2 regions of the Arthrobacter sp. Y3222053 genome follow, and region 2 is predicted to be linked to the other one. Evidence: riboswitches for the same ligand, from Rfam matches in the RefSeq annotation. Region 2 holds a riboswitch; the other holds the start of a gene.
What was found. Region 2 has a riboswitch for cyclic di-AMP ahead of AC5RUW_RS15800 (NlpC/P60 family protein). Riboswitches for the same ligand answer to the same signal wherever they lie in the genome.

Region 1 (13,941 bases), on a different contig from region 2:
TTGGGATAGTCCGGCGGGAAGGGCTCCTCGCCCAGCCCGTTGGCCAGGTCCCGTTCCCACCACTGCAGCAGGGTGTCGATCCGGCCCGGGGACCGGCTGAACTGCGCCCACGGGTCGCCGACGGAGCGAAGCCGTTCCGGAACGGTGCGGACCGTGAACTGTGCCGGCTGCACGTGTTCAAGTTCCTCCCAGGCCAGGGGGCAGGACACGGGGGCGTGCGGCAGGGCGCGGGGGCTGTAGGCTCCGGCCATGGTGCGGTCGCGGTTGGCCTGGTTGAAGTCCACGAACACCCGTTCCCCCCGCTCCTCCTTCCACCAGGCGGTGGTCACCCGGCCCGGCATCCGCCGTTCAAGTTCACGGGCGGCGGCGATCACCGCGTGCCGGACGTCGAGGAACTCCCACTGCGGTTCGATCGGCGCGAACACGTGCAGGCCGCGGTTCCCGGAGGTCTTGATCCAGGCCTGCAGCCCGGCCTCGGCCAGGACCTTCCGCAGTTCAAGGGCGGCGGGCACCGCGTCGTCGAACCCGGTGCCCGGCTGCGGATCCAGGTCGATCCGAAGCTGGTCCGGGTTGTCCGTGTTTCCGGCGCGCGACGGCCAGGGATGGAACACCACGGTGTTCATCTGCACCGCCCACACGGCAGCAGCCGGCTCGGTCAGAACCACCTGCGGATGCGAGCGCGCGCTGGGATAGACCACGGTGACGGCCTGGACATACTCCGGGGCGCCGCGGGGCGGGTTCTTGGAGAAGAACATCTCGCCGTCGATGTCGCCGGGAAACCGCTGCAGCGACACCGGCCTGTCGCCGTTCGCGGCGAGGAAGGCGCCGCTGACCTCCATCACGTAGCGCGCCAGGTCCAGCTTGGTGAGCCCGACGGCAGGGAACACGACGCGCCCGGGACTGGAGATGCGGACCTCGCGGTCTCCTGCGGGTCCGGGAACGGTCAGGGTGGTGGCTTCGCGCGGCATGCGTCCACGCTACTGCACCGATGTGGTGCCGGTCACCGCCGTCGGGCGGGCGGGCCGGAGCCCGCGCCGGAGCGGAGTAGATTGCTGGTAGGCGGCTGCGGCCAGGCTCCGGCCCGCCCGGTGTTGCCGCGGCGCCGGCACCACCCGTTCCTGCCGACGGGCAGGCTGGCAAGGAAAGGCTGATCCGCGTGGGCGCACCGTGCACCTGCATTTGTTCTCCCCGGCCGCTGACCGGGCGGCTGGAACCGGCCGTCTACGATCCGTTCTGCCCCGAACGCCGGCACCGGATATGCGCCTGCACCCTTCGGGAGCCCACCTACCGGCTGCGCTGACGGCGCAGACCAGGGCCTGCCCCTGCCCTCCGCGCGGCCCGGTCCCTAGACTGGCGGTACGCACCGCCCCGGCGGTTCCGGCGTCGTTCTCCCGAAGAGGAGCGAAAGGACCGGCGGCAGATGAGGAACCCGTACCGCCCGGCCTGGTGGACCAACGCGGTGGTCTACCAGATCTATACCCGCAGCTTCGCGGACACCACCGACGACGGCGTGGGTGACGTTCCGGGAATCATCGCGCACCTGGACCACCTCAGCGACCTGGGCGTGGATGTCCTCTGGCTCTCGCCCATCCATCAGTCTCCGCAGATGGACAACGGCTACGACATCAGCAACTACCGCCGGATCGACTCCCGGTTCGGAACCGAGGAGGAGTACGAGGAACTGCTGAGGCAGGTCCATCGCCGGGGCATGAAGCTGATCATGGACCTGGTGGTCAACCACACCTCCGACGAGCATCAGGCCTTCCAGGTCTCCGCCTCCTCACGGCAGAACATCTCCCGGGACTCCTACTTCTGGCGGGAGCCCCGGCAGGGCTTCTCCCCCGACGAGCCCGGCGCCGAGCCCAACAACTGGGGGTCGTTCTTCGGCGGTTCGGCGTGGACCTACGATGCGCGGACCGAGCAGTACTACCTGCACCTGTTCAGCCGCCACCAGCCGGACCTGAACTGGGAGAGCACGCGGGTGCGGACGCGCATCTACGAAATGATGAACTGGTGGCTGGACCGCGGCGTCGACGGGTTCCGCATGGACGCCATCAACTTCATCTCCAAGGTGCCGGGACTGCCGGACAGCTCCGTCCAGGGCACCGGAATGTACGCCAACGGCGCCCCGTACTTCACCTCCGGGCCCAGGGTCCACGAGTTCGTCCAGGAGATGGTGCGGGCCGTGTTCGCTTTCCGGGACGAGGGCTACCTCGCGGTGGGCGAGACCGAGGGCGTCACCGTGGACGAGGCGGCCCTGTTTACCGATCCCCTTCGCGGTGAACTGGACATGGTCTTCCAGTTCGAGCACATGCGGGTGGACCAGGGGCCCGGCGGGAAATGGGAGCACCGCCCGCTGGATCTCCTGGCGCTGAAGGCCGTGTGGAACCGCTGGCAGCGCGGCCTTGCCGAACGGGGCTGGAACAGCCTCTACCTCGGCAACCACGACCAGCCGCGCCCGGTGTCCCGGTTCGGCGACGACGGCCGGTACCGCTACGAGTCCGCCACCCTGTGGGCCACGCTCCTCCACCTGCAGCGGGGCACCCCCTTCATCTACCAGGGGGAGGAAATCGGCATGACCAATGCCGGCTTCACCGAGATCGGGCAGTACCGGGACCTGGAGTCCATCAGCTACTACGAGGAGGCCCTGCGCAGCGGGATCAGTTCCGCCTCCGCGCTGCGGACGCTCGCGCGCAGCAGCCGCGACAACGCGCGGACACCGATGCAGTGGTCCGACGCCCCCAATGCCGGGTTCACGAACGGCACGCCCTGGATCGACGTCAACCCGAACTACCGCCGCATCAATGTCGCGGCGGACCGCGCAGCGGAGAAGTCGATCTTCCGCTACTACCGGCGGCTGATCCGACTCCGGCACAAGTCCAGGGTGGTCTCCCTCGGCGAATTCCGGCTCGTCCAGTCAGCCCACCCGCGGCTGCTCGCCTATGTGCGTTCGCTCCAGGGCGAGGAGCTGCTCGTGCTGGGCAACGTGTCGGCGGAGGACCTGGAGCTTCCCGCCGGCCAGCGCACCGGCCGCCGGATGCTCGGCAACTATGCGGACAGCGGCGACGCCCGTGTCCTGCGCCCATGGGAGGTGCGGGTGGAACAGCTTGCCCCCGCCCCGGCCTCCCCTGACGCCGAAGGGCGGGACGACGTCGGGCGCCGAACCCCGGACGCAGGCGCCGGCTCCTAACCAGCCGGTGCTCAGACGGACGGCCCCGGAAGGGGCGCCGCGGAGCCCGGTCCGCTTCCGGGCTCCGAGCCCAGGTCCAGCGCCTCGGGGACGAGCCCCACGCCCACGGAACGCCGGACGTCGAGTTCCCCGATCCGCAGCCGCTTGACGACGACGTCGCCCAGGGCGGCCCGGCGGATTGCCAGCTTGCCGATCGCGGCTGCCCCAACGGCCAGTCCTGCGAATGCGACCCCGCTGACGGCCAAGCCGCCGATCATCACGCCGCTGAGAAAATCCGATCTGCTTTCCATGACTTCTCCTGTTTCCCTGTTCGTCGGTTCCTCTTCGTTCCGGTGGTATGGCTTTCCCCTGCCCGGGGAGGCAGGAGGCCGTATTCTCCGGCACCCCACGGGCATTGTGCCCCTCGACTGCGCCCTTGCCCACCGCGTCCGTTCTCCCGCCGGGTGGAACCGGCCATCAGGCCGCTGCCGGACGGGTACGCCTAGAGCCGGTCGAACCTCTCGACGCTGGCGGCGGGACCGGCCACCAGCACCGTGTCGTCCGCCTCGAGCACGGTCCGCGGCGTGACGAAGCGCCAGGCTCCCGTCCCCTTGCGGACAGCGACCACCGCGACCCCGTAGCGGTCCAGGATCGCGGCCTGCTGCAGGGGAATATCGCGGATGGCCCGGTGGGGCGCCGTCTCCACCACGGCGAAATCCCCGCCGATCTGCGAGTAGTCAAGCACGCCGCCGCTGACCAGGTGGGCGACCCGCCGCCCCATGTCGGACTCGGGGAAAATCACATGCCGGATACCCAGCTGGTCGAGGATGGTACCGTGCGCTTCGCTGACCGCCTCCGCCCAGATCTGCGGGATCCCGAAGCGCAGCAGCAGCGACGTGGTGAGCACGCTCATGCCGACGTCGCTGCCGATCGCGACCACCACGCGTTCGAAGTCAGGGATGGAAAGGTCGCGGAGGACCTGTTCGTCGGTGGCATCGGCCGTCACAACGTAGGTCAGCCGGCCGTCCAGCGCCTGGATAACCTGGGGGCGATGGTCGATGCCCAGGACATCCGTGCCGTTCGCCATCAGTTCCAGTGCCACCGAGCGGCCGAACCTGCCGAGGCCGATGATCGCGACCGCGTCCGTCCCCGCCATCCGGGCCGGCCGGTTTCCCGGCAGGAGCCTGCGCTTAGCCAATGATCGGCCTCTCTTCCGGCAGCTCGTAGAGGGACCTGCGGCTGCGCAGGGCGAGGCCCGCCGCCAGGAGGAGCGGGCCCAGCCTGCCGATGAACATCAGCACGACCAGCACGGACTGCCCGACCGGCCCGAGGGCGGCGGAGATGCCCGCGCTGAGCCCGACTGTGCCGAAGGCGGAGGTGGTTTCGAGCAGCAGCACGTCCAGCCCGAAGTCAGTCACGGCCATCAGGAACGCGGTTGCGGCCAGGACCAGGCTGACCGCCGCCAGCAGCAGGGTGATCGCCTCCCGCGGTACCTGGCTGCCGAGCCGCTTGCCGAGCATGGCCACGGACGCACCGCCGCGCAGCTCGGCGGCCACGACGTAGACCAGCACCATGAAGGTGGTGACCTTGATGCCTCCGGCCGTGCCGGCCGGGCCGCCGCCGATGAACATGAGGAGATCCATGCCGAGCCAGGACAGTGGATCCATCTCGGCGATGTTGATGCTGGAGAACCCGGCCGTGCGCGTCTGCACCGATTGGAAGAAGGCGGCCAGCAGGCGGGCCGGCCAGCTCAGCGGTCCCAGGGTCCGCGGGTTGCCGCTTTCGACCAGCAGCACCAGCAGGGTGCCGGCCGCCAGCAGCACTCCCGTTCCCAGCAGGACAAGGCGGGTGTTCAGCGACCAGGCCAGCGGCGTGAACAGATGGCGGCGCAGCTGCATCAGCACCGGGAAGCCCAGTCCGCCGAGGATCACCGCGGCACTGATGGACAGGCAGACCACCGGATCCGCCGCGAAGCCCGCAAGGTTGTCGCTGAACAGGGAAAAGCCTGCGTTGTTGAAGGCCGAGACGGCGTGGAAAACCCCGTACCACAACGCCTGCCCAAAGGGCATGCGGTAGGTAAGGCCGAACTGCAGCGTAAGGATCACCGCGACGGCGGCCTCGGTCAGCAGCGTGATGCGGACGACGCCGAGGATCACCGCAGGCGCGTTCACCGGCCGCCCGCCGCCGGCTTCGGCCGCCGCGGTGAGCCTGGTGCGGAGGCTGAGCCGCCTCGCGACCGCCAGGCCGATGACGGCGCCGGTGGTCATCACCCCCAGCCCGCCGATCTGGATCAGCACGAGGATCACGGCCTCGCCGAAGCTGCTCCAGTGTCCCGGGGTGTCGACGACGATCAGTCCGGTGACGCAGAGCGCGGAAACCGCCGTGAACAGCGCCTCGATGAACGCAGCCGCGCCGGGCCCCTCGGTGGCGCCGGGAAGAAGGAGCAGCCCTGTTCCCGCCGCGGCCGCGGCTGCGAATCCCCCCAGCACGGTCCGGGCAGGAGGAGGACGGCGGCGGGGATGTCCGTGGAGCACGCCCGGGGGTCTGGCCACGTTTTGACGCTACCGCGGCCCGCCTCCGCAGTCAGCGCGAGGCGGGCGCTTCCCGTGGAGGAAGGCTCAATCCGTCCCGAGACGGCGCTGCGGCACGTCGAGCGGATCACTCCCGCACGATGCGGTCAAGGGCAGGCCGTAATCTTTGCCGCCGAAGCGAATCCGGGCGTTTCGCAGACCCGCAGCCCGAACTCCCGACCTGACCTGCGACGACGTTTCGAGTATCGTGCAGACGGTACCGCGTCAAGTTCTGAGAGCTTAATAACAAACCCGATATCCAATGGTTATCAAACCGTGATCGATGTGTAGTGTTCTTCAAGTGCCGCTCCCCCAGCGCGGCGCCCTCGGCCGGATACCGAACCTTGCCACCGGTTCCGAGGTCCAAAGATCAAAACCATGGCAGGGGCGGGGGAACCAGTTCCGGGTTCCACGAATCCTAGGGGTTAAGCTTGCCGGCCTTCCGGCAGCCGGGTGACTCCCATCCGCATCCGACAGCTCACCTCGCAGGTACAGGGAGAGGTAACAACATGTCCAATACCCGTGCACGCCACCGCGCAGAGACTTCCGCCTGGCTGACCATCTCCAAGGCCGCCCTCGGCCGCGGACGCACCATCGGAGGAACCGCTGCCGCAGTTGCCGCAGGGTCCGGCCTGATGCTCGGCATGGCCGCCCCGGCCCAGGCCGGCGTCATCGCCAACGATTCCTACACCCCGGCTCCGGCTGCGGCACCCGCCGCTCCCGTGGCCGCCGCACCTGCCCCGGCCGTGGAGACCGTCGCCGCGGAAACAGCGCCGGCCGGCACCCACACCGTGGTTTCCGGAGACACCCTCGGCCAGATTGCCGCCACCTACGGCGTGAGCCTGGACAGCATCTTCAGCCTGAACGGGCTGGGCATGGAGTCCATCATCTACCCGGGCGACGTCATCACCTACGCCGGCGAGGCCACCGCCGCACCGGCAGCGGTCGAGTACGCCGCCGCCTCCTACACCGAGACCTACGCCGCTCCGGCGCCTGCGGCTGCTCCGGCTGACCTGGGCACCTTCAGCACCCAGTCCGTCGACGTGACCCCGGCCCCCGCGGCCACGGCTGCCTCGGCCACCAATCAGGTCATCCTCAACTCGGCCTACGCCCAGATGGGCGCCGTCCAGGACTGCACCGTCCTGGTCGAGGTGGCGCTGCGCGCCGCCGGCCACTCCGTGGGCGACCTGGCCCCGGCCCAGCTGGCTGCCTACGGCACCCCCGTGTCCGACCCGCAGCCGGGTGACCTGATCTACTACGCCGACGGCGGCATGGGCTTCGCCCACATCGCCATCTACATCGGCGACGGCCAGGCCATCCACAGCGGCTGGAACGGCAACCAGACCGTCATCAACTCCGCCAACGTCGGCTCCGGCGCGGCCTACTACCGCGTAGCGTAGCTGCTGCTCCGACGCCCCGGCGCCGGAACAGCAGGAGCAGGAAACGGACATTCGGTCCCTTCGGGGCCGGGTGTCCGTTTTCGTTTAACCGCCGTTCCGGTGCGACCGGCGTTCCGGCTCAACAGCCGTGGGAGCCCCGCCTTCACCCGGCCGGCTCCATTGCCCTGACCGCGTCGAATCACGCCCGCGGCTTGGTGCTGGCCGTCGCCGGCACCGACCACGGGTCCTCCGGCCAGGGATGCCGGGGGTACCGTCCACGCATCTCGGCTCTGACCTGCCGGTACGGACCGTTCCAGAAGGACTCCAGGTCATCGGTGACCGCCAGCGGCCGCCGTGCCGGTGAGAGCAGGTGGAACAGCACCGGGACCCGACCACAGACCAGCCGCGGGGTCCGGGCCCATCCAAAGCATTCCTGCAGCTTCACCGCGACGACCGGCCTCGCCTGCGGGTCCCCGGGCTCCGGGTAGGCGATCCGCACCCGGGAGCCGCTGGGTACCTGAAGCCGTTCAGGCGCCAGCTCGTCGAAGTCCGCCGCCTGCGGCCACGGCAGCAGGCGGCGCAGCGGTTCCGTCAGGTCCACGTCCGCGGCCGTCCGTCCCTGCGCCAGGGCTTCCAGCTCAGGGAGCAGCCAGTCCTCGAGGTTGCCCAGCAGTGCGGTGTCGGAGACGTCCGGCCACGGCGCGCCAAGCTCCCGGTGGAGCAGTGCCATCCTGCGGCACAGGCCGTCGGCTGCCTCCGAGAAGCCGATGATGTCCAGGCCGCCCTCGCGCAGCGCCTGGGCGACGGCGGACCGGCCCTCCTCCCGCGAGGCGCGCACCGGCGTGTCGGACAGGATGATGGCGCCCAGCCTCCGCACCTTCCGGGCGGTCACCCGTCCATCGGTGAAGCGTGCGTGCACCTGCTCGGTCATCAGGGTCCGGGCTGCCGCTTCGGCGTCCGCCGGTTCGATCGGGGCCGCGGCCCGGATCAGGGCTCCGGTGCCGGCCGCCGACCTGCCGGCCGCGCGGCTGACCTCGGCCACGGCCAGCCAGGGCTGCCCGGCGAGGCGGCTGCCGGCAGGCAGGCCTGCACGCGTGCCCGAGGCCAGCAGGTATTGTTCCGGCCCGTCACCAGGTACCCGGCGGGCCACCCGGTCCGGGAAGGCGAGGGCCACCACCCGGCCCGCAGCGTTGCCCGCTGTGGACCGCTGCCCGCGCACGGAGCCGGCAAGGTCCGACAGGCGGCGCACGTCCCCGCGCCACCTCTCGGCTCCCGGTTCGCTGCCGCGCCGGAGGGCCGCCAGCAGTCCGGGCAGGTCGGCGCCGTCCGGGCGGAAGTCCGAGGACACCATGGCTACCACTTCGGCCGCCGCCGTCGCGCCCACCGATGCGGCGCCGTCGAGCAGGGCGCGGGCAAGGCGCGGGTCGGCCGGAACCTCCGCCAGCCGGCGGCCCAGCGGCGTTGCCAGGCCCGACCCGTCAACGGCACCCAGTTCCCGCAGCACGGCCACGGCGTCGGCCATCGCGGCGGCGGGCGGGGCGTCCGGCAGCGCCAGGCCGCGGCCCTCCGGCGTGCCCCAGCAGGCCAGCAGCAGGGCCGCGCCGGCCAGGTCGGCTGCGGCGATCTCCGGCGTCGGGTGGGCCGGGGCTGCCGCGTAGGCCGCCTGGTCGTAGCAGCGGATCACGGCCCCCGGCCCCTGCCGGGCGGCACGGCCGGCCCGCTGGTCCGCGGAGGCCCGGGACGCGGACACCGTGACCAGGCCGCTCATGCCCCGCGCCGCATCCCTGCGCACTTCCCGGGACAGTCCGGAGTCGACGACCAGCCGTACCCCCGGCACCGTCAGGGAGGACTCGGCCAGCGCCGTCGAGACGATGATGCGGGAGGGATCGCCCTCCCCGCGACCGCCGACCGCGCGGTCCTGGAGGGCGGCGGCGACCTGGCCGTGCAGTTCCAGGACCTCGACGGCGCCGGAGGCCCCGCTGCGCAGCCGGGCGGCGACGTCGGCCACCTCGCGCGCACCCGGAAGGAACACCAGGGTGTCAGCGCCCGGCTCAGCGAGGCCCAGCTCTGCGTGCCCGGCCGCGGCCGTGGCAGCCACGTGCGCCAGGAACTCCCGCCGCACGCCGCGTTCATCGAGCCGCGGGCCCCGGCCCGGCGTCCATCTGATCTCGAGCGGATACAGCGCGGCCGGACTGTCAACCACCGGCACCGCCTCGGGCTCCCCGTCGCCGAGCAGCGCGGCAAAACGGGCCGCGTCGAGGGTGGCGGACATCGCGGCCAGGGTCAGGTCGGGGCGCAGCTGGCGGACTTCGCCCAGCAGGCCCAGCAGCAGGTCCGTGTCCAGGCCCCGCTCATGGACCTCGTCAAGTACGACGGCCGACGCGCCGGCCAGGCCGGGATCCGCCAGCAGCCGGCGCAGCAGCAGGCCCGGAGTGAGGAATTCAACCAGCGTCTCCGCGCCGGCACGGTGTTCCCCGCGCACGCTGTAGCCGACCCGACCCCCCACCGCGCTTCCGTCGAGAGCGGCCAGCCGGCGGGCGGCGGAGCGCACGGCCACCCGCCGGGGCTGGGTGACCAGCACCCTGCCGCCGCCGCTGCCCCGGCCTGCTGCGAGGTTCGCCGCCAGCGGTGGTACCAGGGTGGTCTTTCCCGTGCCGGGCGGTGCCTGCACCACGGCTGCTGAACCGGGCGTTCCAAGGGCCTGCGCCAGCTCCGGCAGGGACCGGGCGAAGACCAACCCGCTGCCGATGCGGGGAAGGTCGAAGGGGCCGGGGACGGAGTTAGGCTGCGGGAACACCCTTCCATTCTGCCCGAGGCCGTACGATCAGCCTGGCCGGACGGACCGGCGGGCAGGAGGCACCATGGCCGTGCAGAGCGCCGGAATCCTGTTGTATCGGCTGCGGCCCGACGACCCGGAAGTCTGGCTGGGACATATGGGCGGCCCGTTCTGGGCCCGCAGGCAGGAGCATGCCTGGTCGATTCCCAAGGGCGAGATCCTTCCGGGCGAGGATCCGCTCACGGCGGCCCGGAGGGAGTTCGCCGAGGAGATGGGCCACGCTGCCCCGGAGGCGGACTACGTCGGACTCGGGGCGTTCCGGCAGTCCTCCGGCAAGGTCGTCACCGTGTTCACGGCCCAGGCGGACTTCTCCCCCGCGGTGATCTCCGGCAACACCTTCCAGCTGGAGTGGCCCCGCGGCTCCGGCCGATTCCGCGAGTACCCGGAAATGGACGACGCCGGCTGGTTCGCGGCGGCGGATGCCCGCAGGATGCTGGTCAAGGGCCAGCTGCCGGTCCTGGCTGCCCTGCTGCGCAGGCTGGGCGGATAGCACTGCGGCCGACGGCGGCGACCGGGGCGGCGGCCTCAGTGCTGCTGCAGCATCGCCGCCGTGCGGTTCCACAGGGCCAGGTCGAGGGTGCCGCTGCGCGCCTGCCGGTTCGGCCGGGCCGGCCGGCAGCGGGCGAAGTAGCGGCCGGTGGGGTAATCCTCGCCGGGGGTGCCGTCGGCCAGGAACACCAGTGTCCGGGCGCCCTTCTCCGGGGTGCCGAGCAGCCGGCGCAGCGGCGTATGGTAGGCCGCGTGCATGGCCGATCCGGCCGCCCCGGAGAAGTTGCTCGCAATGACTCCCGGGTGGAAGGCGGTGGAGGTCAGCCCGTGGCTGCGGTACCGCCGGTCCAGCTCGAAGGTGAACATGATCTGTTCCAGCTTGCTGTTCCCGTACGCGCGGCGCGGCTCGTAGTTCCGCTCGGATTCCAGGTCGTCCAGGTCCAGCTTGCCGAAAAGCCGGTTGGCGGTGCTCGAGGTGTTGATGACGGTGCCGCGGGATTCGATCAGCCGGTCGGTCAGCAGCCGGGTGAGCAGGAACGGTGCCAGATAGTTCACCTGGAACGTCATCTCATGCCCGTCGGCGCTCACCTGGCGCTCCCGGCCGAAGATCGCCCCCGCATTGTTGGCGAGCACGTCGATGCGCGGATAGCCGGCCAGCAGGTCCACGGCCAGCGCACGCACTGAAGACAGGTCCGCGAAGTCGGCCAGATGCCAGGGCGCCTCCAGCTGCCCGGCCACCTGCCGTGTCTTCTCCGGGGAACGGCCCACCAGCACCACCCGGTGTCCGCGTCGGCGGAGCTCAGCGGCAGCGGCGGCGCCGATCCCGTCGCTGGCTCCGGTCAGGACGATCGTCTTTGCGGCCATTGACCCACCTCACTGCATTCGACGGCACTTGGCAAGATGCAGGTACGCCCGGCAGGCAGCCGGCAGGTCGGGCTCAGTCCCCGCGGGCCGCCCGCTGCGCCGCCGGCCTGGAGGCGAAGAGGTTCAGCCCAAGCCGGGCGGAGAGGAAACCTGCGGCAAGCTGGCCGCGGACGCTGGTGCCGGCGTCGTCCAGCGGGGCTGAGTACGTGGCAAGCCCGCCCTTTCCCGGTGCCACGGTGACGACGCCGCCGGACACCCCGCTCTTGGCCGGCAGCCCGATCTCGAACAGCCAGTCCCCGCTGGCCTCGTACATTCCGGTGGAGGCGAGCACGGCCAGGGTGTCCCGGGCGACTTCGGGTCCCACCACCTCGTCGCCGGTGACCGGGTTCACGCCGCCGGCGGAGAGGGTGGCTCCCATGGCGGACAGGTCCTCAGCCGTCACGAGCAACGAGCACTGGCGGGTGAAGAGGTCGGTGGCGTCGGCGGCGTCGAAATCCATGCGCCCGTGGCTCTCCAGCAGCCTCGCGATTCCGGTGTTGCGCTGGTTGGCCGCCTGTTCCGAAGCCCAGGCGTCTTCGTCCAGCTCCAGCCTCCGGCCGGCGAACCTGCTGAGCCCGTCCCGGATGAAGGCCCACTTCGCCTCGAGGTCTTCGCCGGGCACCAGCGCGGAGGTCGCCAGCGCCCCGGCGTTGACCATCGGGTTCATGGGGTGGCCGCCGTTCAGTTCCAGGGCCATCACCGAGTCGAACGGCAGCCCGGTGTTGTTCACGCCCACGGTGCTGCGGACCGGCTCGTGGCCCAGCTCCCGGCAGGCCAGCGCGAAGACAAAGGCCTTGGAGATGGACTGGATGGTGAAGGTATGGGCCGTGTCTCCGACGCTGTAGACGTCGCCCTCGATGCTGGTCAGGCTGATGCCGAAGAGGCGGGGATCGGCCTCCGCGAGGGACGGGATATGGTCCGCCACCGCGCCGTCGTCGTCTCCGGCGTATCTGCGGTAGGCCTCGCGCAGGAGGCGGCGGATGGTATCGGCGTCGGGCAGGCTTCCCGTGGAGATGGTTTCGGTGGCCTCGTGGTCATCCACTTCGCCCAGCTCGTCGTGCGCCTGCACTGGGTTATCCGCCACGCCGACCTCCGGGATTGGGAACCTGGTGCCCGAAGTGGGACTCGAACCCACACACCTTTCGATACCGCATTTTGAGTGCGGCGCGTCTGCCAATTCCGCCATTCGGGCGCGTGATGTGGCGCGGATCAAAAAAGGATCGCTGCCGCTCTTACGCAGATCCACTGTACATGGCGATAGGCTGAATGGGAGAAACCGGCGGCAGCGCCGGCCAGTGACGAATCCGCACCTGAGGAGCACCTGTGTCCGAGTCTTCCGAAACCCCCGCCGCCGCGGCGCCGGCCCGCCGCGTCCTCGTCGCCGAGGACGAAACCCTGATCCGCCTCGACATTGTCGAAATCCTCCGCGGCGAGGGCTACGAGGTCGTCGGCGAGGCCGACAACGGCGAGAAGGCCGTGCAGATGGCTGAGGAGCTCAAGCCCGACCTGGTGCTGATGGACGTCAAGATGCCGGTCATGGACGGGATCAGCGCTGCGGAGAAGATCGTCAAGGCCCGCATTGCCCCGGTGGTCCTGCTGACCGCCTTCAGCCAGAAGGAACTGGTGGAGCGCGCCCGCGAGGCCGGGGCCATGGCCTATGTGGTCAAGCCCTTCACGCCGGCGGACCTGACCCCCGCCATCGAGATTGCCCTGTCCCGCCACGAGGAGATCCGTGCTCTGGAGCAGGAGGTCGGCGACCTGAAGGAACAGTTCGCCACCCGCAAGCTCGTGGAGCGCGCCAAGTCGCTGCTGACCACCAAGATGGGCCTGACCGAGCCCGAGGCGTTCCGATGGATCCAGAAGACCTCCATGGATCGGCGCCTGAGCATGCGCGAAGTCGCCGAAACAATCATCAACCAGGTCAACTAGCACCCGCCCCGCTCCTCCGCCGCCGGCGCGGACGCACGAAGAGCCCCGTCCGTAAGGGACGGGGCTCTTCGCGTACCTGCCCTGCCTTAGATGGGGCGGGCCTTGGTCTTCTTGGACGGCCAGGGGCCGACCTTTTCCTTGACCTTCTGCTGGCCTTCGAACCGCTGCCCGGCATCGGCAATGTCGCCGACCTTGTGCACCTTCAGCGAGTTCGTGGAGCCGGCCTGTCCGGGCGGGGACCCGGCGGCGATGACCACCAGGTCATCGAGCTCGACCAGCCCGCCCTCGTAGAGAGTGCGGTCCACCTGGGCGGTCATCTGGTCGGTGTGCTCGGCGAACTCGACCAGCATCGGCTGGATGCCCCAGAACAGCGACATGTAGTTCAGCGTCGACTCCATCGGAGTGAAGGCGAACACCGGCTTGACCGGCCGCAGGCGGGCCAGGCGGCGGGCGGAATCACCGGACTGGGTAAAGGTACAGATGTACTTCGCGTCGAGCTGGTCGGCAATCTCGACGGCGGCACGGGTGATCGCTCCGCCGCGGGTGCGGGGCTTGGAGCCCAGCGGCGGCACCCGGTTCAGGCCGTGCTCCTCGGTGGACTCGATGATGCGGGCCATCGTCTTCACGGTTTCGATCGGGTACTTGCCCACCGAGGTCTCGCCGGAG
Region 2 (13,941 bases):
GCAGGCGCCGTGCGTCTGCCCCGGCAACACCTGCGCGCCCGCGCTCCCAGAGCGGACGCCGGCGGGCCGAAACCAAGCACCACTCCGTGGGGGACACCGCCCAGAAGGTTGCCATTACGGCGGCGACCTCCGGCCTCATCCTGAGCGTCGCCATTCCTACCACAGCAGCGGCCGAGCCGGAACCGCAGGTGCAGGCCGCTGCTGCGGTCCAGGAGACCGTCACGGCTGATCCCGCCGCCCAGGTCAGCTTCGAGCGCGCCGGCCTGAGCAGCCGGTACGACCCCGAGGCCCGCCTGCAGGAGGTCACGGTGGCGGCTGCGGCCTCCTCCGTCACCCCGGCCGCCGCCAAGGGAACGCTGGCCAAGCCCCTCAACGCCGAAATGGTGTCCACGTCCGGGTTCGGCTACCGGGTGTCCCCCATTACCGGCATGAGCGGAGAGCTCCACCGGGGCCAGGACTTTGCAGCGGCCTGCGGCACGGATGTCACTGCGGCTGCGGCCGGAACCGTCACCTTCGCCGGCTGGCACCCGTACGGGGGCGGCCAGCGCGTCGTCATCGACCACGGCAACGGTGTCGAGACCACCTACAACCACCTCTCCGCGATCCACGTGGCCGTAGGGGACACGATGGACCGCGGCGCGCTCCTCGGAGCCAGCGGATCCACCGGCGCCTCCACGGGCTGCCACCTGCATTTTGAGGTAATGGTAAACGGCGACGTCGTCGACCCCCTGGGCTGGTTGTAACCGCAGACATACCGTTCTGTGACCGGAACGTGACATTCCTGAAAGCTTCCTGTAGGGTCGTCACCGTGCCCGGCACCCCAACGGCCAGGCACCCTCGAGCAGATCGCCTAGCTCTGCCACTGTTTGAGGTCCGTTCGCACAATCGCATGGCAGGGGCGGGGGAACCAATTTTCGGGCACCGTTTGGTGCCCTTGGGGTTAAGTTGAGCGGCTTCGCGCCGCCCAGCCGGGTGACTCCCATCCGAACCCGACAGCTCACCTCGTAGGCGTAGGGAGAGGCACAGCTTTGTCATCACGCACCCATGGCCGCCGTCGGGCGGCCAGCACTTCCACGAGCCCGCTTGCAACCGTTGGCCGCCAGGCTGCCGTCGTAGCCGCCGCGTCCGGCCTCGTGCTGGCCGCCGGTATCCCGGCCCAGGCCGCCCCGAGCACCGAGCGCCAGGCACTTGAGGCCCTGCCCCTGAACATCGTCACCGGCGGCGGCGCCCTGTCCGTTCCGGCCGACGCTCCGTTCCAGCTGGCCGGCCTTGAGCAGGTTGTTTCCGAATCCGGCGCCGTCGAGCGCGCCGCCGCCGAGCAGGCAGCCGCCGAGCAGGCAGCAGCAGAGCAGGCTGCCGCCGTCGCCGCCGAGCGCACCGCCGTCCAGCAGGCCGCTGCTCCGGCGCCGGCAGCTCCCGCCCAGGCCGCACCGGCCCCGGCCGCCGAGGTCGCCGTCCAGGCCGCCCCGGCCGCCAGCGCCGTCGCCGACATCCTGGTCGGCTCCGCCTACTCCCAGATCGGCGTCGCACAGGACTGCACCGCCATGGTGGAGAAGGCCCTGCGCGCCGCCGGCAAGTCCGTGGGCGACCTCGCCCCGGCCCAGTTCTACGCGTACGGCTCCGTGGTCGGTTCGCCAATGCCCGGCGACCTTGTGATCACCCCGGGCCACGTTGCCATCTACGTCGGCAACGGCCAGGTCATCAGCGGCGGCTTCAACGGCTTCAACACCGCCCTGCACAACCTTTCCGACCTGCCGGGCGCCAGCTTCGTCCGCGTCAGCTAGACACCAGTTGTCGTAACCACTCAAGGAAGAATCAGCATGACTACGACACCTGAGCGCGCCCGCCACCGGGCCGCAGTCGAGCGCAACACCTTCTCCGCTCTGGCGGATGCAGTGTCCTCCAACGCCGGTACCGTCGGCCGCCAGGCCGCAGTCATCGCCGCTGCGTCAGGCCTGGTCCTGGCCTCCGGCGCCGCAGCCACCGCCTCCGGGGCTCCGGTGGAGGCGCAGCGCGAGGTCCACACCAGCAAGCTGGACATCGCCAACGCACCCCTGCTGGTGGCCGACGACGTGCCCGTCTCGTTTGAGCGCCCGGCGGTAGCCGGCGTGGTCGAAGCCGCTCCGGCGGTCGAAGCCGCTCCGGCGGTCGAGCCCGTCGCCGTCCAGGAGCAGGCTGCAGCCCCGGCTGCGGCTGCCCCGGCCGCCTCCGCTCCGGCAGCGGCCAACGTCTCCCTGCAGTCCCAGCAGGTCGCTCCGGCGCCTGCTCCGGCACCTGCCCCGGCCGGCGGCACCGCCGCTGTTATCGCCAGCGCCGCGCTCGCGCAGCTCGGCGTCATGCAGGACTGCACCGCGCTGGCCACCAACGCGCTGGCTGCCGCGGGCATCAACTATCACGGCTGGCCGGCCGGTTACCTCTCGCTCGGCCGCACCGTGAGCGCGGCGGAGGCTGTCCCCGGCGACCTGATCTACTACGCCGACGGCGGCATGGGCCTGGCCCACATCGCGGTTTACATCGGCGGTGGCAAGGCCGTGCACGGCGGCTTCAACGGCAACACCACGGTGATTGCCGATGCCGAGCTCGGCTCCGGCGGCGTGTACATCCGCGTCGGCGGCTAGACCGCGCCACACAGAACCAAACACCAAAGGGACCCGCCCGCGGGTCCCTTTTGTGTCGTCTGCACGTTGTCCCGCCCCGCGGCGGCGGGCCGGCGCGGGGCGGATAAATAGTCAAGACCGGAGGCTGGGCTTACCCTTGCATTGTCGATCCGTTGTACCGTTCTGCGTGGCGGCTCCTGGAGAACCGCCGCGAAGAATGCAGGCGAAGAGGACTGTGCATGCGCACTCTCGTTCTGAATGCAGGGTACGAGCCGTTGGCCGTGGTCACCTTCCGGCGCGCCCTGGTGCTGGTGCTGGCCGGCAAGGCCAGCGTGGTGGCCGAAAGCGGGGAACCGGTGGTGGGCCCCAACGAAGTGTTCGCACGACCCTCGGTGATCCTCCTGAACCGGTATGTGAGGGTGCCGTACCGGGAGGGCACGGTCGCCACCCGGCGCGGCGTGCTGCGCCGTGACGACCACCGGTGCGCTTACTGCGGCAAGGCGGCCGCGACCGTGGACCACGTCGTGCCCAAGTCCAGGGGCGGCGGAGACAGCTGGGAGAACCTCGTGGCGTGCTGCCTGCGCTGCAACAACGCCAAGGGGGACAAGACGCTCAAGCAGCTCGGCTGGGAGCTGCGGTTTCGTCCGCAGCCGCCGCGCGGTGCCCGCTGGCAGATCCGGGAACTGGAACGTCCCGCGCCGCAGTGGCACGCCTTCCTGGGCAGCGACACGGCAGCATGACCGGTACCGACCTGCCGGCGGACGGAACCCCGCAGCCGGCGAAGCCGGGGTCCGGGGTGCCTGCCCATGATGCGCTCATTCTGAGCGGGGGCCGATCGTCCCGCCTCGGCGGAGAACCCAAGGCGCTGCTGAGGGCCGGGAGCAAAACCCTGCTGGCGCGGACCGTGGAGGCGGCAGCCGGGGCGGGACAGGTGGCCGTGGTGGGCCCGGAAGAATACCTGCGGGCAGCCGGCCTTGCCCCCGGGCAGTGCCTGTCGGTGCGTGAGGACCCGCCCTACAGCGGACCCGCCGCAGCCATCGGCGCCGGGCTCGATGCGCTTGAGCGCGCCGGTGCCGGCGCGCCGTGGCTGCTGGTGCTGGCCTGCGACATGCCCGGGATCGCCGCCGCCGTCGACGCCCTGCTGGAGGCGGCGGGCAGCCCCGACGGCGTGCCGCCCGGGACGTCGCTGCTGGCCTGCACGGAAGGCCGCGCCCAGCCGCTGGCAGGCCTGCACGACACCGCCGCGCTGCGGGCCGCCGTCCGCGAGCAGCGCGGAGCCGGAGGATTGGAGAACCTGTCCGTGTTCAAACTCCTTGCTAGGGTGCAGAGGAGGGAAGTACCCGTTCCGGCAGGCAGCACCTCCGATGTCGACACATGGGAGGACGCCCGGCGGGCCGGCGCCGTCGCCGGCCCCGGACCGTCGAACGCCGGGGCACCGGAACTGCACTGGAGGAGCACGTATGGCAAGCCAGGAGGAGCAGCTTGAGGCCTGGAGCGCCAGGCTGCTGAGAGCACTCGAGCTGGAGGGCACGCCGGTGGACGTGGGCGCCGTGCTGAAGCTTGCCGCCGACGCCGCGCACTCGGTGGTCCGGCCGGCCGCCCCGCTGACCACCTTTATCGCCGGCTACGCCGCCGGTGTGGCGGTGGGAAGCGCGCAGGCCCCGGACGCCGTCGCCATGCGCGCAGCGATGCGGGCGGCAGGCTCAGAGTGCCGCGCCCTTGCCGGTGAGGAGGACCGCAATGACTGATCCCCTGGCACCCGCAGCCCCCCGGCCCTCCGCGCACGCGGACTGGCACGGAGCCCGACGCACCGCCTATGCCGCCGCTCCCGGGCTGCCGGTGGAGACGGTGCCGCTGGCCGAGGCGCTGGGCCGAATGCTCGCCGAGGACGCCCGCGCACTCCAGCCCGTGCCGCATTACGCCTCCGCCGCCATGGACGGCTGGGCCGTGGCGGGCACCGCCCCCTGGCGGCTCAAGGAGCCCGAGCCCGAGCCCGAGCGCTGGCAGATCCACCGGGAATCCGGACGCCGCCCGCTGCAGCCCGGCGAAGCGGTGGCCATCCTCACCGGCGGGACGGTGCCGGAGGGTGCGGACAGCGTGCTGCGCAGCGAAAGCGGGCTCCTGGACGGCGCCGGAATCCTGAGCCTGGCTCCGGCCGCCCGAGCCGATGAGCCGCGGCCCGGCGAGCACATCCGGCCGGCGGGGGAGGAAGCCGCAGCAGGCGAGGTCGTCATTCCGGGCGGAACCACCCTTAACCCTGCCCATATCGCGCTGGCGGCGGTGTGCGGGCACGATACGCTGCCCGTGCTGCGGGCCCCGCGGGTGTCGCTGCTGCTTACCGGAGACGAGGTCATCGAAGCCGGCTTGCCCGACACCGGCCAGGTCCGTGACACGTTCGGCCCCCAGCTGCCCCAGCTGATCGGCATGCTGGGCGGGCACGTCGACGTCGTACGCCGGCTCCCTGACCGCTTCGAGGACGTGGTCGCGGCGCTGACCACCGAAGCGACGGATGAGAGCGCCATCGCGATGAGCTTCGGCGACGTGCTGGTCACCACCGGCGGCACCGGGCGGTCCGATGCCGACCACCTCCGTCTCGCGCTGGAGGAGGTGAACGCCGAGCTGCTCATCGACGGGATCGCCATGCGCCCGGGGCACCCGACCATGCTGGCGAGGCTGGAGGACGGACGTCTGGTGGTGGCGCTGCCGGGCAATCCGCTGGCCGCGATGATGGCCGTGTTCACCGTGCTGCAGCCCCTGCTCGAAGGGCTCAGCGGCGCCCGGCCGGCCCGCCCGCACCACGTGCTGGCGGCATCGGCCGTCGAGCCGCTGCCCGGCCGGACCAGGCTGGTGCCCTGCACCATCCGGGACGGCAGGGCCCATACCTCGCCCTACTTCCGCTCCGGCATGCTTCGGGGCCTGGCCGAGGCCGACGCCGTCATGGTCATCCCCGCGGAGGGATGCCAGCCGGACGAGCCGCTGCTGGCGCTTCCGCTGCCGTGGAAGGTGCGCGAGGCGCCGACGCCCGGCAGCGGCCGCTGAGCCGGCGATCCACCACCCAGTCAGGAGGAACCATGCCCCGTCTCACCCAGCGCCGGAAGGTGACCCGCTTCCGGCTCGACGGCGGCGCCGGCAGGCGCGAGGACGTGCTGGCCGGAGAGGAGCCGCTGGAGGTCCGCGTCGGCGGCCGGTCATTCAGCGTCACCATGCGCACCCCCGGGGACGACTTTGACCTGGTCGCCGGGTTCCTGGTCTCCGAGGGCGTGGTCAGCGCCCCGGGCGAGATCGTCAGCCTGCGCTATTGCGCCGGCACCGACGACCAGGGCCAGCAGACCTTCAACGTCGTGGACGTGCAGCTGCGCCCCGACGTCGCGCCCCCGGACACGTCCCTGGAACGCCACGTCTACACCTCCAGCTCCTGCGGGATCTGCGGCACGGCGTCCATCGACGCCGTCCGCAAACAGGCCCGGTTCAACCTGGCCGAGGACGACGAAGCCTTCCCGCTGCCCCTGCTGGCTTCCCTGCCGGACCGGCTGCGCCGGGAACAGAAGCTGTTCGACCGTACCGGGGGCGTACACGCCGCGGGGCTGTTCAACCATGAAGGGGAGCTGCTGTGCCTGCGCGAGGACGTAGGGCGCCACAACGCCGTCGACAAGGTGGTGGGCTGGGCGCTGCGCGCGGGCATGCTCCCGCTGCGCGGCATGGTGCTGCAGGTCTCCGGCAGGGCGTCCTTCGAACTGGTCCAGAAGGCGCAGATGGCCGGAATTCCGGTGCTGGCCGCGGTGAGCGCGCCGTCCTCGCTGTCGGCTGAACTGGCGCACGAGGCGGGCATGACGCTGATCGGTTTCAGCCGCGGCACCTCGCTGAACTGCTACACCGGAGAGCAGCGCGTCCTCGCCTGAGCCCGGCGGCGCAGGTTCAGGCCCGGGCCGGCAGCTGGACCGTGAACGTCGTTCCCCGGCCGACCTCTGAGGCCACCTGCAGCTCGCCCCCGTGCTGGTGCACGATGTCCTGCACGATCGCCAGGCCCAGTCCGGTGCCCGGGATGGCCGCGGAGGTGGCGTTGGACGCCCGGAAAAACCGCTGAAAGAGCTTGGGCAGGTCGTCGGCCGGAATTCCGATGCCGGTGTCCGCGATGCTGACCCGGACCATCGGCCCGGACAGCTCCGAGGGCGCCATCCCCGCACTGACCCGGACCGTACCTCCGGCGGGGGTGAACTTCACCGCGTTGGACAGCAGGTTCGTGAAGACCTGTTCGAGCTGGTCGCAGTCGCCGTCCACAAGCAGCGTGTGGACGGCGCAGTCCACGTGCACGGCCACGCCGCCGGCGTCGGCGGTCGGGGCCAGCGAATCGCCCACTTCCGACAACAGCCCGGCCAGGTCGATCTCCTCAACGTCCAGTGTGGACTCTCGGGCGTCGCTGCGGGAGAGCGTCAGCAGGTCGGAGATCAGCTGGTTCAGCCGGTTGGCGTTCCGGCCCACGATGGCCAGCATCTGCTGCACGTCGGCCGGCAGCTGCGTGCCCGACCCGTCCAGGATGAGGTCGAGATAGCCGGTGATCGAGGTCAGCGGGGTGCGCAGCTCGTGGTTGACAGTGGCAACAAAGGTGGTCTTGGCCTGGTCCAGCTCGCGCAGCCGCGCCATCACCTTGCGCTGCGCGGTGATCAGGTGGCCCTGAACCAGGCCGTGCGCCAGGTTCCCGCAGACATGCTGCATCAGGGACAGCTCGGTGCTGGTGAAGGTCCGGGGCCCGGCCGAGGCCGCGAGCCAGAGCATGCCGAACGACGCTTCGCCGTGGCCCAGCGGCAGGAAGACCGAGGCCCGCACCTCCGCCGACAGCGCCTCCTCCTGGAGCGGTTCCGGCTCGTCGGCGGGCCGGAAATGGTCCTCCACGCTCGCGACCCGTCCTTCAGCCCAGAGCTGCCGGGCGAAATCCTCGACGGCTGGACCGCTGAGCACGGGGGCCGCGCCGGCGGCGTGCTCCCGGCTGAAGGCCAGGCTCAGCTGGGGAACCCGTTCATCCGGGAACGTCAGCAGCACCGCGTGATCCGCCTCGAACGCATTCACCAGCCCCTGCACCACGACCTCTGCCATGGCGTCGGGATCGTTGGTGGCGCGCACGGCCGCCGAGATACGCCGGGCGCGTTCACGCAGCGTCCCGGCCGAGGCGCGGCGGCGGCGGGCGAACAGGGTCTCGGCCTGGATCAGCGCCGCCCGGTAGCCCAGGTCCTGGCCGACCCTGTCGGCCAGGACGAAATCGGTGATGCCGCGCCGGACCATTTCTTCCACCGGCGGCAGGGCGCCGGTGGTCACCAGCAGCAGCGGCAGCGGCGAATCGCTCCCGGCTGAACGCAGCCGGGCAGCCTGCGCCGGGGCCAGCGAGGCGATGGTCTGTTCGCAGACGACGGCAAGCGCGGCCGCTTCCTGGGTGCAGGCCGCCTCGCCGCGGCTGGGGAACGGCACGGGCCGCAGTCCGCCGGCGGTCAGGGCGGCAGTGACTTCAGCGCACAGAAGGGGGTCCATGACGGCAACCAGTGCGGGCAGTCCCGCGGCCTCCCCGCCGGGGGTCCCGCCATCGATCCTGAGAGCCGTTGACATGGCGGCCTTTCTCCAGTGATGCGCCACACACGATGGCCGGCGATAGGAAGTGTACCAGCGGGTTCCCCCGGCGCGGCGCGGAGCACGCGTGTGCCGGGCATAAGCTGAAACAGAGTACTTAATGCCCGAGGAGGCACACCCATGAGCATGGAAGGCGCGGCCTGGAACTCGCTCTACCGCATCTCCCGGGCCGGCGACGGCGACCGCCGGATCTCCCGAGCCACCCTGCGCCGGATCATTGACTTCGCCGGCCCCTACCGGCGGCGGCTGGCGGGATTCGTCCTGCTCTCCGTGCTGGGTGCGGTCCTGGCCGTCGCGACGCCGGTGCTGGCCGGCGACGTCGTCAACGCCATCGTCGCCGGGAGCCCGGCCGAGACGGTGGTCCGGCTGGCCCTGCTGATCGCCGCAGTGGCGGTGGCCGACGCCGGCGTCACACTGGCTACCCGGTGGTTCTCCTCGCGGATCGGCGAAGGCGTGATCCTGGATCTGCGGACCCGGGTGTACGACCACGTGCAGCGGATGCCGGTCGCCTTCTTTACCCGCACGCGGACCGGTGCCCTGGTCAGCCGGCTCAACAATGACGTCATCGGCGCGCAGCAGGCCTTCAGCGGCACGCTCTCCGGCGTCGTCGGAAACCTGGTGTCCCTGGTCCTGACCCTGATCGTCATGCTCGGCACCTCCTGGCAGGTCACCCTGCTGGCCATGGCCCTGCTCCCGGTGTTCCTGCTGCCCGCCCGCCGCATGGGCGGGCGGCTGGCCGCGCTGCGCCGGGAAGCGGCGAACCACAACGCCTCCATGGGCACGCAGATGACCGAACGGTTCTCCGCTCCCGGCGCCACCCTGGTGAAGCTGTTCGGCCGCCCGGAGCAGGAATCCGCCGAGTTCAAGGTCCGTGCCGCGCGGGTGCGTGACATCGGCGTGAAGACCGCCATGATGCAGACCGTGTTCGTCACCGCGCTGACCCTGGTCTCCGCCCTGGCCCTCGCGCTGGTCTACGGGCTGGGCGGCTGGTTCGCCCTGACCGGGCGGCTGAACACGGGCGACGTCGTGACCCTGGCGCTGCTGCTGACCCGCCTCTATGCACCGCTCACCGCCCTGGCCAACGCCCGGGTGGAAGTGATGAGCGCCGTCGTGAGCTTCGAGCGGGTCTTCGAAATCCTGGACCTGAAGCCGCTGATCCAGGAGAAGCCGGAACCGGCGCCGCTGCCCGAGGGGCCGTTGAGCGTGGAGTTCGACGACGTGCGGTTCGCCTACCCGACCGCGGACAAGGTGTCGCTGGCCTCGCTGGAGGACGTTGCCGTGCTCGACTCCCGCGGAGGCGAACAGGTGCTGCACGGGATCTCCTTCCGGGTGGAACCGGGCCAGACCGTGGCCCTGGTGGGGTCCTCCGGCGCGGGCAAGTCCACCATCGCCGGGCTGCTGGCGCGGCTCTACGATGTCGACGCCGGGGCGGTCCGCTACGGCGGCACGGACGTGCGGGACCTGTCCTTCGCGGACATCCGCCGCGCCCTGGGCATGGTCACCCAGGACGGGCACCTGTTCCACGAGAGCATTGGCGCCAACCTGCGCCTGGCCCGGCCGGAGGCAACCGATGAGGAGCTGTGGGACGCGCTGCGCCGGGCCCGGCTCGAAGACCTGGTCCGTTCGCTGCCGGACGGCCTGGACACGATGGTGGGGGAGCGGGGCTACCGTCTTTCCGGCGGGGAACGGCAGCGGATGACGATTGCCCGGCTGCTGCTGGCCCGCCCGCGCATCGTGCTGCTCGACGAGGCGACGGCGTCCCTGGATTCCACGTCGGAGGCGGCGGTCCAGGCCGCGCTCACCGAAGCACTGGCCGGGCGGACGGCGGTCGTCATCGCGCACCGGCTGTCCACCATCCGCTCGGCGGACCGCATCCTGGTCATTGAGGGCGGGCGCATCGCCGAGCAGGGCACCCACGCGGATCTGCTGGCCCGAGGCGGCCGGTACGCAGAGCTCTACCGGACCCAGTTCAGCGAGGGTGGAGACAGCCCGGCCCAGGAAAGGGAACCCGCCCAGGAAACGGCGCCCACCCAGCTGCCATCGGCGTAGGCAACGCTGCCGTGGGGCAGGTCCGGGCCGGTGTCAGGGGCGGGCCGGGCCCGCCTTGGCCGGGTCGGCGACGATGACCCGGGTGCCGCCGGTTTCGAAGGCGGCCTTTTGCTGGACGGTGATGCCGTTGTCGGTGATCAGGTTACGGAACTCGAAATCGCTGAGGGTAGCGAAGCTGCGACTGCCGATCTTGGAGGAGTCGGCCACGATGTACGTTTCCGAGGCCCGGCGGGACATCAGCGAGTTGACTGCCGCCTCGCCCTCGTCACTGATGGTCGGCCCCACCTCGGGGTCCAACCCGTTGACGCCGACGAAAGCGAAATCCAGGGCAACCCGCTCCAGAATGGTGTCGGTATAGGGGCCGACCAGTTCGTAGGAGCGGGGATTCACCACGCCGCCGGTAACCATGATGCGGATGTTGGGCCGCACCACCAGCTGAACCGCAATGTTAATGGCGTTCGTCACTACGGTGAGCGTGGGCTTGTTGGACGGTTCCATCAGGTCCCGCCGCATACCCAAGGCCTTGGCTATGGCAGTGCTGGTGGTTCCCCCGCAGAGGCCGATCACGGCGCCGCGCGGTACAAGTGCGCTCGCGGCTTGGGCAATTGCCTCCTTCTGTGTCGCGAATACGTCACGGGTGTACCGCGAGGGAAGGCCGTAGGCCACGGCTTCCATCGTGGCTCCGCCGCGTGTGCGGGTCAGCAGGCGCTGGGCGGCCAGGGCATCCAGGTCCCTCCGGGCCGTGGCGGCGGACACTTCCAGCCCGGACACGATGTCCTCAATCTGCACTTTGCCCTGAGCCGCGAGCAGGTCAAGTATCGCGTTCAGGCGCTCTGTCTTGTCCATTGGATCCTAATCTTGGCCACCGGGGCTCCTCCCGCCGAGCGAGAGGAGGGCCAACAGCCTGCCTGCCTCCGGCGCGAGGGCCTGTCGGCCGGCATGGAGATATTTCCGTGAATCCACCAGCTCGGGAGTATTTTCCAGAACAGTCCGGACGGCACGGGTAAAAAACCCGTTCAAATGAGTTGAAACATTGATCTTAGTCATGCCCGCCCGTACTGCGGCCGCGAGCATCTCGTCCCCCACGCCGGAAGAACCGTGCAGGACCAGAGGCACGTGCAGCGCATGGCGGAGGTCGCTGATGAGCATCAGGTCCAGCTCCGCGCTGCGCCGGGTCATTGCATGTGAGGAACCGACGGCGACAGCCAAGGCGTCGACCCCGGTGGCCAGAACAAAGTCCGCAGCTTCGAAGGGGTCGGTACGGGCCCCCGGCGCGTGTGCGCCGTCCTTGCCTCCGACTCTGCCAAGCTCAGCCTCGACGAAGGCGCCGTAGGGCTCCGCGTGCTTCACCACCGATGTCGTCGCCGCCACGTTGTCGCTGTAGGGCAGGCCCGACCCGTCGTACATGACCGACCCGAAGCCCAGGTCCAAAGCCTCCCTGATGAGGGCCTGGTCCTCCGCATGGTCCAGATGCAGAGCCACCGGAACCGAGGCGGCGGCGGAGACGGACCGGCACGCCAGTGCCAAAGGCTCCAACCCGCCGTGATAGGCGGCGCAGTTCTGGGAGATCTGCAGGATAACCGGCAGGCCGACCTCCTCGGCGCCGAGGACAATGGCCTCCGCCGTTTCCAGATGCAGGACGTTGAAGGCGCCGATGCCGGTGCCGGCGGAAACGGCGGCGTCGACCAGGCTACGGGTGGGTATGAGGCTCATTCGTTCTGCTCCCGGTGCGGCGGATGGCGACGGACTCTTCTGACACGGATTTCGTCGCTGAATTCGCCGTGCCTTGTGGAGATTTCTCCGGCAACGGGCATCAGGACAGCCGCGGCCGACCACGCCGTGGCTGTCCGAATGAGGCGACACGGGTCGTGTTGCCCGGCCGCCAGCAGGACGGCGAGCGCCGCAACTGCCGCATCACCGGCACCTGTGGGGTTGCCTCGCAGCACGCGGCCGAGTGAGGCAGCCAGACAGGTCTCAGGCTCGGCCGCGCTGAACAGCCGCATGCCCTCGGATCCGGACGTGACAAAAACATGCTTGGCACCGGCCCTGATCAGGACATCGGCGCCGGCTCCGACGTCGGAGCAGCCGGTGGTCTCCAGAAGTTCCTCCCGGTTCGGCTTCACCGCGAATACTCCAGCCGCCGCTGCTGCCAGCAGCGCCGGACCTGAGGCATCCACGATGCAGGGCACACCGGCAGCAGCGCTGTACCGTGCGAGCCGGGCGTAGAAGTCGGAGGGTGTTCCCGGTGGCAGGCTGCCGGAGCCGACCACGCAGCCGGCGTGCGGAAGCTCCCGTTCGACGAGCGCGAAGAGATGTTCCCGGTCGGGGTCATCCAGGGGCACGCCACTCTCGTTAATGATGGTGGTCAGGCCGCTGGCCCTGTCCACAAAGGCCATGGAACGGCGGGTGGGGGAGGAGACCTCAGACAACCTGTGCGGAACCCCCGCGGCGGCCAGCTCGTCGCGGCAGGCAGCGCCGGTCGGCCCTCCGAGCGGTGCGAGCGCCAGCGCGGGAAAGCCGAGCTGATGAGCCACCCGGGCGACGTTGAGCCCCTTGCCGCCGGCGCGGGACAAGGGCGGGGGCACCCGATGGCTGTTGCCGGGAACCAGCGCGGCGAGGTCGTAGGTCTCGTCGAGCGCGGGGTTGGGGGTGAGGGTCAGGATCAGGTTCCGTGCTGCGTTCATGATGCGCCGCCCAGCAGGTCCCTGGCCCGCATCGCCGCCCCCACCAGCCCTGCGTCCTGGCCCAGCGCGGAGCGCAGCAGCCGGGGCCGGCGATGGAAGGAAAGCCTGGCGTCGGTCAGCCTGGCCAATGGGTCCAGCAGTGCGGGACCTGCCTGGGAAAGCCCGCCGCCGAAGATGACCGCCTCGCTGCCCAGGACGGCCGCGGTCTGGCAGATGACGGTCGCAAGGGCTTCGACCGCATCGTTCCAGATGTCGCGGGCAGCGGCGTTTCCTTTCCGCGCGGCGGCCAGCACCTCCCGGGCCTCCCGCGCCGGCGAGCCTGTCCGGTCAGCGAATCTGCGCGCGATGGCACCTGCCGAGGCAACGGTCTCGAGGCAGCCGGAGGCTCCGCAAGGGCAGGGAAGCCCGCCGCCGGCGGGCATGTGACCGAACTCGCCGGCGAACCCGCCGCCGCGCACGCGACGTCCGTCGGCAAACACGGCGCCGGCAATCCCGGTCCCGACGATGAGGACCACCACGTCACACAGTCCGCGGCCGGCGCCCACGCGCATTTCCGCCTCGCCGGCAAGCCCAACGTCGTGTCCGAAGGCGACCGGCAGTCCGGTGGCCTCGTGCAGGCGGGAGGCGAAGGGGTAGTTGCGCCAGCCCAGGTTCGCTGCGAGGATGCCGGTTCCGGCGTCCTCATCAACGAGTCCGGGCACGACGAATCCGACGGAGCGGATTGGGCGGCCCTCAGCCCGGACAGTGTACTCCTGTGCGAGCTCGGCGACCCGTTCAACGATGATGTCCCCCGGCCGGCGCGCATCCTGCGGAGTAGGCACGCGCATCAGTCCACGGAAACGGCCGGCATTATCCTGCAGGGCGGCCTTGATATCCGTTCCGCCCACATCGAAGGCCAGGACCAGACCCTCGTCCTGCGGCGGTGAGACGAACACGATGGCCTCCTAACCGGAGAGGATCACGGAACGGGTCAGGTTCCGCGGCCGGTCGGGGTT

Region 1: it holds a riboswitch for cyclic di-AMP, as region 2 does, so the genes downstream of both, AC5RUW_RS06605 (LysM peptidoglycan-binding domain-containing protein) here and AC5RUW_RS15800 (NlpC/P60 family protein) in region 2, are expected to answer to the same signal.

The regions. Positions count from the first base shown of each region.
Region 1 is NZ_JBNHIA010000002.1:512,368-526,308, forward strand. It holds gene ligD (non-homologous end-joining DNA ligase) at 1-968, opposite strand, end outside; gene AC5RUW_RS06585 (glycoside hydrolase family 13 protein) at 1,421-3,190, shown strand; gene AC5RUW_RS06590 (hypothetical protein) at 3,202-3,480, opposite strand; gene AC5RUW_RS06595 (potassium channel family protein) at 3,672-4,367, opposite strand; gene AC5RUW_RS06600 (TrkH family potassium uptake protein) at 4,360-5,721, opposite strand; cyclic di-AMP (ydaO/yuaA leader) riboswitch at 6,099-6,245, shown strand; gene AC5RUW_RS06605 (LysM peptidoglycan-binding domain-containing protein) at 6,249-7,139, shown strand; gene hrpB (ATP-dependent helicase HrpB) at 7,318-9,915, opposite strand; gene AC5RUW_RS06615 (NUDIX hydrolase) at 9,980-10,444, shown strand; gene AC5RUW_RS06620 (SDR family NAD(P)-dependent oxidoreductase) at 10,480-11,307, opposite strand; gene glsA (glutaminase A) at 11,381-12,430, opposite strand; tRNA gene AC5RUW_RS06630 (tRNA-Leu) at 12,454-12,538, opposite strand; gene AC5RUW_RS06635 (ANTAR domain-containing response regulator) at 12,670-13,275, shown strand; gene pyk (pyruvate kinase) at 13,362-13,941, opposite strand, start outside.
Region 2 is NZ_JBNHIA010000008.1:36,396-50,336, reverse strand. It holds gene AC5RUW_RS15805 (M23 family metallopeptidase) at 87-743, shown strand; cyclic di-AMP (ydaO/yuaA leader) riboswitch at 869-1,025, shown strand; gene AC5RUW_RS15800 (NlpC/P60 family protein) at 1,029-1,784, shown strand; gene AC5RUW_RS15795 (NlpC/P60 family protein) at 1,821-2,618, shown strand; gene AC5RUW_RS15790 (HNH endonuclease) at 2,837-3,337, shown strand; gene mobA (molybdenum cofactor guanylyltransferase) at 3,334-4,083, shown strand; gene AC5RUW_RS15780 (DUF6457 domain-containing protein) at 4,058-4,345, shown strand; gene AC5RUW_RS15775 (molybdopterin molybdotransferase MoeA) at 4,338-5,636, shown strand; gene fdhD (formate dehydrogenase accessory sulfurtransferase FdhD) at 5,669-6,496, shown strand; gene AC5RUW_RS15765 (sensor histidine kinase) at 6,513-8,192, opposite strand; gene AC5RUW_RS15760 (ABC transporter ATP-binding protein) at 8,334-10,262, shown strand; gene AC5RUW_RS15755 (DeoR/GlpR family DNA-binding transcription regulator) at 10,296-11,108, opposite strand; gene AC5RUW_RS15750 (class II fructose-bisphosphate aldolase) at 11,115-11,975, opposite strand; gene AC5RUW_RS15745 (1-phosphofructokinase family hexose kinase) at 11,972-12,946, opposite strand; gene AC5RUW_RS15740 (ROK family protein) at 12,943-13,881, opposite strand; gene AC5RUW_RS15735 (SIS domain-containing protein) at 13,891-13,941, opposite strand, start outside.